DNA from 3 places in the Parazoarcus communis genome. Region 2 is predicted to be linked to each of the others. Evidence: riboswitches for the same ligand, from Rfam matches in the RefSeq annotation. Region 2 holds a riboswitch; each other region holds the start of a gene.
What was found. A riboswitch is a leader RNA that binds a small molecule or an ion and turns the genes downstream of it on or off. The one in region 2 is predicted to bind cobalamin.
Positions count from the first base shown of each region.

Region 1: it holds a riboswitch for cobalamin, as region 2 does, so the genes downstream of both, CEW83_RS12085 (energy-coupling factor ABC transporter permease) here and CEW83_RS17895 (TonB-dependent receptor domain-containing protein) in region 2, are expected to answer to the same signal.
Region 3: it holds a riboswitch for cobalamin, as region 2 does, so the genes downstream of both, CEW83_RS05515 (cobaltochelatase subunit CobN) here and CEW83_RS17895 (TonB-dependent receptor domain-containing protein) in region 2, are expected to answer to the same signal.

Region 1 is NZ_CP022187.1:2,634,467-2,637,736, reverse strand. Features, by position in the region: gene CEW83_RS12095 (sirohydrochlorin chelatase) at 1-8, opposite strand, end outside; gene cobM (precorrin-4 C(11)-methyltransferase) at 5-826, opposite strand; gene CEW83_RS12085 (energy-coupling factor ABC transporter permease) at 831-1,457, opposite strand; cobalamin riboswitch at 1,647-1,873, opposite strand; gene bluB (5,6-dimethylbenzimidazole synthase) at 1,991-2,656, shown strand; gene CEW83_RS12075 (DEAD/DEAH box helicase) at 2,730-3,270, opposite strand, start outside.
Region 2 is NZ_CP022187.1:3,916,377-3,919,646, reverse strand. Features, by position in the region: gene CEW83_RS17900 (FecCD family ABC transporter permease) at 1-207, opposite strand, end outside; gene CEW83_RS17895 (TonB-dependent receptor domain-containing protein) at 253-2,100, opposite strand; cobalamin riboswitch at 2,226-2,459, opposite strand; gene cobU (bifunctional adenosylcobinamide kinase/adenosylcobinamide-phosphate guanylyltransferase) at 2,528-3,076, shown strand; gene cobT (nicotinate-nucleotide--dimethylbenzimidazole phosphoribosyltransferase) at 3,130-3,270, shown strand, end outside.
Region 3 is NZ_CP022187.1:1,191,902-1,195,171, forward strand. Features, by position in the region: gene CEW83_RS05510 (AMP-binding protein) at 1-657, opposite strand, end outside; cobalamin riboswitch at 893-1,150, shown strand; gene CEW83_RS05515 (cobaltochelatase subunit CobN) at 1,265-3,270, shown strand, end outside.

The DNA of each region.
Region 1 (3,270 bases), 1.3 Mb from region 2:
TCGTTCATGACGGAATCTCGGTGGTTGCGCTTTCCGTGCCGTCGTCCTGCATCAGGGTGGCTTTGCGGAAACGGTGTGAAAAACCGGGGTCGTAGAGTTTGGAGCGGGCGATATCGGCCCAGTCGCGCGCGCCCAGCGCGGGGCTGGCGATGATCATGGCCTGCGAGGCGATCTTCTCGTCCTGGCAGCGACGCTTGATGTCGGCGAGCGTGCCGCGCACGATCTTTTCCGCCCCGGGCCAGCTGGCCTTCTGCACCACGACGATGGGTGCGTCCTCGGACCATCCGGCGCTGCGCAACGCACGCTGGACTTCATGCAGCAGCGTGATCGACAGAAAGATGCACAAGGTGCTGCGATGCGCTGCCAGCGCCTCGAGCTCTTCGCCTGCAGGCATCGGCGTGCGCCCGGCAACGCGGGTGAGAATCACGGTCTGGGTGACTTCAGGCAGGGTCAGGGTTTCGCCTGCCGCAGCTGCGGCGGCCATCGCCGAAGACACGCCCGGCACGACCTTCCACTGCACGCCGGCGGCGTCGAGCGGGCGGGTCATCTCCACCAGCGCCCCATACAGCCCGGGGTCGCCGGTCTGCAGGCGCACCACCGTTGCATGTCGGGCGCAGGCGTCGAGCAGCCATGCGCTCATCTCCTCCAGCGTCATGTCCTTGGAGTCGCGAATCTCGCAACCCGGTGGGGCAAAGCGCGTGGCAGCCTGGTCGACCAGCGACCCGGCAAAGAGGATCGCGCCCGCCTGTTCGAGCAGCCCGCGACCCTTGACCGTGATCAGGTCGGGGTCGCCGGGGCCGGCGCCGACGAACCAGATGATGCCCATGTGCTCAGCCTGCCCGCAGGGTGGTGCACAGCTTCATCGCCGTGCTGGCGGCATAGGGCTGCAGCAGGCGGATCAGGCTGAAGGTGATCAGCGGTTCGAGAACGACCAGCGGAGCATAGGCAATCGCGAAGGCAGCCCAGTCGGCAAGCGGCGTGGCCACTTCGCCAATGGCGAGCCAGAAGCCGACCATGGCGGTTACGCCGGTGTAGAACACCGCGTCGAGTTTCATGATGTTGCGCAGCCTGAGGCTGTCGAAGCGCTTGCCGACGGTGTGGTGCACCAGCATCAGTGGCACCGCAAGCGACAGGGTGTTGATGCCGAGATGGACAAGATCGGCGGGTTCGAAGAACAGCCCCTGCAAGGCCAGACCGATGCCGAAACCAAGCAGCGTGGGCACGAATCCGAGGATCAGGTACATCGGCATCGCGCCGATGAAATGCAGTTCGGACGGACCGACGGCAAGGTGGAAGCTCTGCATGAACACCGAAAAGAACAGCGCGGCGAGCAGCGAGCGCAGGATCAGTTGCGGTTGCCGCAGCAGCGGCAGGGCATGACTGGCAAGCAGTCCGGTGGCTGCGATGTTGGCGGCAGCGATTTTGGCGGTGGAAACGTAACCCGGTTCGATATGCATGAAGAACTCCCCTCGTGTGCTTGGCTGGCGACCTGAAGCCGGGGAGGCAGGCGAAAGCGCGCATGGGCAGTCCATGAACGTGCGAACGTCTACGCAAAACGAATATCGAATGCGGCTGGCATGGAGGCGTACGAAGAAAATACGGCCGCGACCAAGCAGTCGGATCGAACCCTCACCCCGGGATTCACATCTCTTTCATCTCGATCGGGCCGGTCTTCTGGCTCACCATCTTCCTCATCCGCCGACCTTCCCGGGGAGAAACCCAGTGGTCATCTGTGTTGCAGCGGATTCGTCAGGCTTACAGCAGCGGGGGCTGCGCCGGAGTGGCTGAGCGCATGTGCGATCAGCGTCACCGGACTTCCCGTTTCACCCGTCATAAGACTTTATGACAAGGCACCCGGATCGAATGTGGGGCGGAGCTTAGTCGAGGTTCATGGGTGTTTGCAAGCTGTCCTTACGGCAAGCGGGTGGAACGAAGGTGTGTGGCCACCGGTGCGCTACACTGCAGCCCTGCTTGCCGGAGTCCTGATTTCATGCCTTCAAACACTGCTTCGCTCGCCTTCTCCAGCGCGGAGATCGCTGCCGTTTATCGCGTGATCGCCGAACGTCGTGACATGCGCCACTTCCTGCCGGATGCCGTCGATCCCGAAGTCCTGCGGCGACTGCTGTGGGCTGCCCACCATGCACCGAGTGTCGGTTACATGCAGCCCTGGCGCTTCATCCGCATCACCGACCCCGCCTTGCGCGAGCGCATGCACGCGCTGGTGGAGGAAGAGCGGATTGCCACTGCCGAGGCGCTTGGCGAGCGTGCGGAAGACTTCATGAAGCTCAAGGTCGAAGGCGTGCTCGACGCCGGCGAGGTGCTGGTGGTCGCACTTGCCGAAGGGCGCGAGAAGCATGTGTTCGGGCGCCGGACCTTGCCCGAAATGGATCTGGCCTCGGTGGCCTGTGCGATTCAGAACATGTGGCTGGCGGCGCGCGCCGAAGGACTTGGCATGGGCTGGGTGTCGATCTTCGATCCGGACAAGCTTGCGACGCTGCTGTCCATGCCCGAAGGCGCCTGCCCGGTTGCGGTGCTGTGTATCGGCCACGTCGAGGCCTTCTACCCGAAGCCGATGCTGGAGATCGAGAAATGGGCCGAGCGCATGCCGATCGAGGACGTATTGTCCGAGAACGTGTGGCCATCTTCGGCTGATTGAGTACTTTCGTTCCAAAAAAAGAAGGCCACCTTGCGGTGGCCTTCTTCACGTGTCGTGCAGCGCGGATCAGTGATCAGCGATTGCCGTTCCCCGTTCTGGCGGAGAACAGCGCTGCGCGCGGTGCGGTATTGCGGCGGTCGGACGCCTGCGGCGCGCGATTGCCATTCACTTCGCTGCGGCCACGGTTGCCCGCATGGTTGCCGTTGGGTTCGGCGCGACTGGGGGCGGCGCGATTGCCGTCCACTTCACCGGCCTGGCGCGGCGCGGGACGGGCACGATTGCCGTCCGCCTCGGGGCGGGCGCGCTGCGGACCACGGTTGCCGGGCTGGCCACCGTTTGCGGGACCACGGCCGCCGGGACGATCGCTGCGTCCGGCGGGCGCGCTGCTTCGGCGCTGTTCGTTGTTGTTACGACCGCCACCGCCACCGCGGCGCTGTATCGGCTCGCGGCGCTGATCTTCGTCATGCGACTGCTCTGCCGTGGCGCTGGGCACGAAGCCTTCGGCCGTGGCGCGGTCGACCTTGCGGTGCATCAGGCGTTCGATTGCGGTCAGCAGCTTGAGCTCTTCCCGGTCGACCAGCGAAATCGCGTGGCCGGCAGCGCCGGCACGGCCG
Region 2 (3,270 bases):
GCCACACACAAAGGTGGCCACGGCGCGCGGCAGGCGAAGTTCGCGCACGACGCTGGCTGACATGCCGTCGGCACCGCCCAGGGCAGCAAGGACCTCGGCGGGCGCGATTGGCAAGCTACCCGCGATCAGCGCCCACCCCAGCGTCAGCGCCGCGACCAGCACCAGCACCAGCGCGACGACGAGCAGGCGGCGACGCCTGCTCGTCATCAGGCCCTCCCCGCCCTTGCGCAATGCCACGGCCTCCATCGGCTGTCAGTGCAGGGCGTAGCGCAGCGCAACGAAGGCATTCGCGCCCTTCGTACCGTAGCCCTGAGCCAGTTCGTAGTCCCTGTCGAGGATGTTGTTCGCACGCAGCTCCACACTCCAGTCAGGCGCCAGCGCATAGTGAACGTATGCGTTGAGCAAGGAATATCCGGCCAGCCGTTTTGCCGACGTGTTGCTCGCCGTTGTGTCGAAGCGCCGGCCCTGCCCGGTCAGCTCCATCCCCCAGGTCCAGGCGCCCGTGCTGCGATCAATGGCCAGCGACGCGCTTTCCTTGGCCCGACGCCCAAGGTAATTGCCGCTATCCTTGTCCTTGGCCTCAAGAAAGTCCACGTTTGCACGCAGACGGTAGCCGTACACCATCGTCGTCAGTCCCAGCTCCACGCCTTCCAGCGTTGCGGTGGCGACGTTGTCCGCGATGCCGGAGCTCCAGTCGATCAGGTTCTTCACCCGGTTGTTGAAATAGGTCGCGCGCACGGAGGTCGCGCCACGCTCCCAGACCAGTCCGAACTCGCGATTGAGCGACTCTTCCGGCTTGAGGTCGGCGTTTCCGCCAAAACAGCCGTAAGAGCCGAAACAAGCCAGCGGATAGTAGAGATCGTTGAAGGTCGGCGCCTTGAACGCGGTGCCGATACTGCCATGCACACGCCACTCAGGCAGGAACTGATAGCCATATGCCGCCGACCCGGTGGTTTCTCCGCCGAATTGCGAGTCATCGTCGTGGCGGACATTGAACTGGACGTTGTGCTTGCCGAGCTGGCCGCCCCAGCCGAGCACCAGCGAATTGGTGTTGCGCTGCGTCTTGGCATACGCGGTGGTCGTGCTCACGTTCTGCTCAAGGTACTCGTATGCGGCCAGCAGCGACCCGCCGGCCAGCGCAACATCGTTTTGCCAGGTGAACTGCGTCTGCGCCGTATCGAACTCGGATGTTGAGGTCGCGGTGGAGTGGTCATGCGAGGTGTCCGCGCTGTAGCCGACCTTGACCGTACTGGCCCAGTCGCCCGTGATCTGGTTGCGCATGTAGACGCTCGCGGTATCGGTCTGCTTATCCAGGTACGAGTCGTAGGTCTTGCCGGCGTCGTACCAGCTGCGGCCATCGGTATGAAACACGGACAGGCCGATCTCGTCGCGCTCGCGAAAGCCCACCGTCAGCGATCCATTGACGTAATTGTTGCGGAAACCATCGTCGTCCTGATCCCTGCCTGCATAAGAGGTGGGCCTGGCATTGATACCGTCGGTGCGGTCCTCACCGACGACCAGACTGTAACGCAGGCGATCCACGCCGCCTGCGACCGCAGCCTCCAGGGAGCGACTGTTCTCGGCGCCGAAGCCAACGCGAACCGACGGCTGAAATCCTTCCTTGCCCTTGCGGGTGAAGATCTGGATCACACCGCCGATTGCGTCCGAACCGTACAGCGCACTCGCCGGCCCGCGCAGGATCTCGACACGATCGATCAGCGCCAGGGGAATCGTTTCGAGCGAGGGGGCGCCATTGGTCGCAGAACCAATACGCATGCCGTCGATCAGCACCAGGGTGTGACCCGAGTTGGCACCGCGAATGTAGATGCTGCTGCTCGCGCCGGCACCGCCGTTGCTCACGACCTGAATGCCGGATCGCGCGGAGAGCAACTCGACGAGGCTCGAATTGCCCGCTGCAGCGATGTCCTCGCGACTGATCACTTCGACACTCGCGAGTGCCTCTGAGGCAATGACCGCTTGCCGGGTGGCCGTGACAACGACCTGATCGAGTTCGGAATCGCCATGCACGGTCTGCGCCTGGCCGAGTACGGGGTAAACGAGTGCGCACGCCGACGCGAGAATGGAAAGCTGGATTTTCATTGTAAAGACTCCCTTCGCCACGGCCCGCGTCCCCGCATACCGTGACTGATTCGCACAAGGACATGCCGGGAGAGAACCGAAGAGAGCCGAAAACGCCGCACCCGTCGCTGCCACCCCGCAGCACATCCGCCATTTCGCATTCGGGCCGGTATCCGGGCTCATGAGCTGTCTGGAGCAACATCCTCCTGACCCGACGCATCGCCTTCCCGGGCATGACCCAGTGGCTTCTCGAGGCGTCTTGCACTCACTTACCGTTGCGGGGGCAGCACAGGCATTGCACGCTTGCGGCGTACGCACCTGTTTCCCGTTTAACCCTGTGGCGAGAGTCGCCGTCGGGCACCACGAACGCGTTGCCCCTTTCAGGGCAGAGGGGGCGGATGATACCGTGTCCGGCTATCCAGTGCACTGCAAGAAGCGAAGCATTCCAATGACCTGCGAACTCATTCTTGGCGGCGCCCGCTCCGGAAAAAGCCGCCACGCCGAACAACGCGCCCACGACAGCGGGCTGCCGGTCACCGTGATTGCCACGGCGGAAGCCGGAGACGAGGAGATGGCCGCACGCATCCGCCGCCACCAGCTCGACCGCCCGCCGCACTTCCACACCGTCGAAGCGCCCGTCCGGCTCGCCGAAACCCTGAAGCAGGAGGCCGCCCCGGGCCGCTGCATCATCGTCGACTGCCTCACGCTGTGGCTGTCGAACCTGCTCATGGAAGCGGACACGCTGGTCTCTGCGCACAGTGCCGACACCCTGCCCCTGTTCAGCCGCGAACGCGACGCGTTGCTCGCCACCCTGCCCGAACTTCCCGGCACCATCGTGCTGGTCGCCAACGAGGTCGGGCTCGGCCTGGTGCCGGAACATCCGCTCGGACGCCTGTTCCGCGACGAAGCCGGACGGCTCAATCAGGCCGTTGCCGAGCGCAGCCAGCGCGTCGTATTCGTCGCCGCCGGCTTGCCGCTGGTGCTGAAGGGTGGCTGAAGCAGCGTGCTAACATCCGCCGCGCTCATCCACACCCTGTTGCGATATCACCAATGAACTTCACCATCCGCGCGCCGGATCAGACGATCGCCCCCCGGCTGCAGCAATGCATCGACACCAAGACCAAGCCGCTGGGCGCACTCGGGCGCCTTGAGGCGCTCGCCCTGCAGATCGGCCTCGTCCAGCAGACCGAG
Region 3 (3,270 bases), 1.8 Mb from region 2:
GCGCAGAATGCCGCCCTGACGGCGCAGGTGATCCTCGAGTTGTGCAGGGCGTGCCGGCGGATAGATCGGCACCGGCACCGCGCCGGCCATCAGCACGCCATAGAAGCTGCACAGGAAATCCAGCCCGGTCGGCAGCATCAGCGCAACCGCGTGCCCGGGCTGCACCCCTGCCTGCGCCAGCGCTCCGGCGACCCGCGCCGCCGCATCGGCGAGCTGTCGGTAGCTCAGGGTCTCGGTTTCGTCCTCGCTGCGGTAGAAGGTGACGTGGATACGTTCGGGGTGGCGCGCAACATGCCAGTTCAGCACCTCGACCAGCGTCGATGCGTCCTCCGGACTGCCTGCAGTCTGCTCGGGCGTCGCCAGCGCCACCTTGCCGGTCCGCGCCGCCGGCAGCGGGCGGTGCCCGGCGACTTCGAGCGCAGCCAGCAGCTGACGCGGCGTTTCCACCCTCCCCAGCGTATCGTCCGGAAGTCGAACATCGAAGCTGCGCTCCACGCGGGCGAGGAGTTCGACCCGCGCCAGACTGTCGAGGCCCAGGTCGCGGTCGAACTGGCTGTCGAGGCCGGCACGCAACAGCGCCCCCGGCTGGAGCTCGCGGATGACCGTATCGACAAGGTTCAACAAGGCATGGCCATCGTGCTGCGGGTCGGGTTTCAAGAATCTCTCCATGCGTACGTCCCTGCAGACCTCCCCTGATAAAGGCTTGATCCGCGCCGCCAGCGCGTGCCCCGTCTTGCGGGCAAGATGCGGCACCTGCCGCCCTCACCCTGACTACGATGCTCGGCGCGCATGAAGATTCCCCGTGCGCAACGACAGCGACGACGCAGCGGAAGCTCATGCACTGTTCAAGGGGAATCCCGATGTCCTTGACTCGTCCTTCGAACTTGTTAAGCTTGCGGCCTGTTTTTCAGGTGCCTGAACGCAAATCCATTGCGTTCGGGGTAAACGGGAAACGGGTGCGCTCTTGGAGCAATGCCCGTACTGCCCCCGCAACGGTAAGCAGATTCAACCCTTCGGCCGTGCCTCCCGGCATCGGCAGCCACTGCGCAGATCGCGTTCATCGCGGCGTGGGAAGGCGAAGGTGTTTTGTCGAACCCTGGTGTTCGGCAATCTGCGAGTCCGGAGACCGGCCTGAAATCGAGAGAGATGCGCAGTGGCGGGGTGCCACACAGGTTTCGTTTTTATTTTGCCAGCCCCTTCCCCCGGCCGTTTCACGTGATCAATAACAAGCCGCGAGCGGGAGCGCCGCGGCAGGAATTCTTTCATGCCATTTCCGACACGCCCGTTCCGCTGGCCGGGCCTGGGGGCCGCGCTGTGCCTCGCTTTCTTGCTGCTTTCGCAGCCACTGCTGGCCGCTGACAAAAGCGTCCTCGCCATCGTGTCTGACCGTTCCGCACCCACGCTGGTCGCCGGCGCACACGAACTCCTGAGCGCGCGCAAGGGCCAGGTCATCCACATCCGCAGCGTCAGCCAGCTGGCAGAAATGGACGACAGGCAATTGCAGGCCCTGATCGCGGAGCACCAGGCCGTGCTGATGATCGCGGTGTTCGGCGAGCCCGTCGAGCGCCTGCTGAACATGCCTTACCCACAGGGGCAGGCGCGCATGGTGCTGCACAGCGACCGGCGCCTGCTGCCGCTGCAGCACGACCGCAATGGCAGCATCTTCGCCAAGGACATCCCCGAGGCAATCGTCAGCGAGAAGGCGGCCCTGAGCGGCACCGATGAGCTGTCCCGGCTCAAGGCCGCCCAGCCGCGCCATGCAGACTGGCTGCACGCACGCGCGTACTGGGTGAATCGTTCGGTAGACAACGCCGCCAGCCTGCTCGACCTGGTTGCCAGTGGCGGTGTGCGACAGAAACCCGTCACCCTTGTGCCGGCCGTGCGCACCGCCCTGCATGACAAGGGTGGCGTGCGCTGGATGGACGCAGCGGAACTGGGCCGGCAGATCAACCTGAACCGGCGCACCCTGTGGATTCTGGATCACGACACCGGCGACCTTGCAGGCGAATGGGCGCTGCATCAGCAGCTGTGTGCGGCGCAGGACTGGCAGTGCGTGTCGGTACTGGCGGCCTGGGGCCCGCCGAGCGTGAGCGCGGTCGACACCATCGCGGCACTGACGGCGAAGCAGCGCGGCGCAACCGCGATCGTCGCGGTGCAGGATTTCGTCATCGGCGGCGGCGAAGGCCGCGAAACGGTGAGCGCGGCACTGGAAAAGCTCGATGTGCCGGTGATCAAGGCGCTGCGCATGAGCGAATGGAGTGAGGCCGACTGGCAGCTGTCGGATCAGGGCATTCCGCGCGACGCGATCCACTACCGTCTCGCCATGCCCGAACTGCAGGGCGTGAGCCAGCCTCAGGTGGTGGCACTGGCCGAACCCGCACAGCTCGACCCGCTGACCGGCGCGCAGGTCTCGCGCAGCAAGCCTGTGGTGCCCGAGATCGAGCGCCAGGCGCGGCGCCTCAACAACTGGCTGCGGCTGCAGGAAAAGAAGAACGCCGACAAGCGCATCGCCATCGTCTATTACAACCATCCGCCCGGCCGCCACAACATTGGCGCCGACAACCTCAACGTGCCCGAGAGCCTGCTCGACATGCTGCGCAGCCTGAAGGCCGCCGGCTACAAGACCGGCGACCTGCCCGCCGACGGCAAGGCCCTGCTCGATCTGCTGCAGGCCAGCGGCGTGAACCTGCCCGAAGACCGGCAGGCGCTGCAGGACATGTCGAAGCGGGTGCAGACCCTGACGGCGGCAGACTACGAGGCGTGGTTCAAGACCCTGCCCGCCAGCGTTCAGGCGGAGATGGTGAATGGCCCCCTCGGCGCACTGCAGCAACTGATGCAGGATCAGGCGGCGTCGATTGCGGGGCTCGAGTCGATGAGCGAACGTCTGGCGCGAATCGGCCTGCTCAGGCAGCGCATGGAGCGCACCGTCAGCGACCTGCAGCACGCGCTCGACGGCCTGCGGCACAAGGGCCGCCCGCGTGCGCTCGATCTGCTCGCACAGCTCGAAGTGGCCTATCGCAACGCCCTCGATGCGCTGGCCAGGGGCGAGGCACCGCAATGGCAGCCGAGCCAGCAGCTTGCACAGGCGCTGATCGCAATGCAGATCGAGGGTATTCGCGGCTGGGGCGCTGCCCCCGGCAAGGTGATGGTGTGGGAAGGCCGGCAGCTCATCCCCGGCGTGCGTTTCGGCAATGTCTTTCTCGGGCCGCAACCTCCGCGTGGCTGGGAGCTGAACGAAGAGCTGCTGCACGCCAACATGTCCTTCCCGCC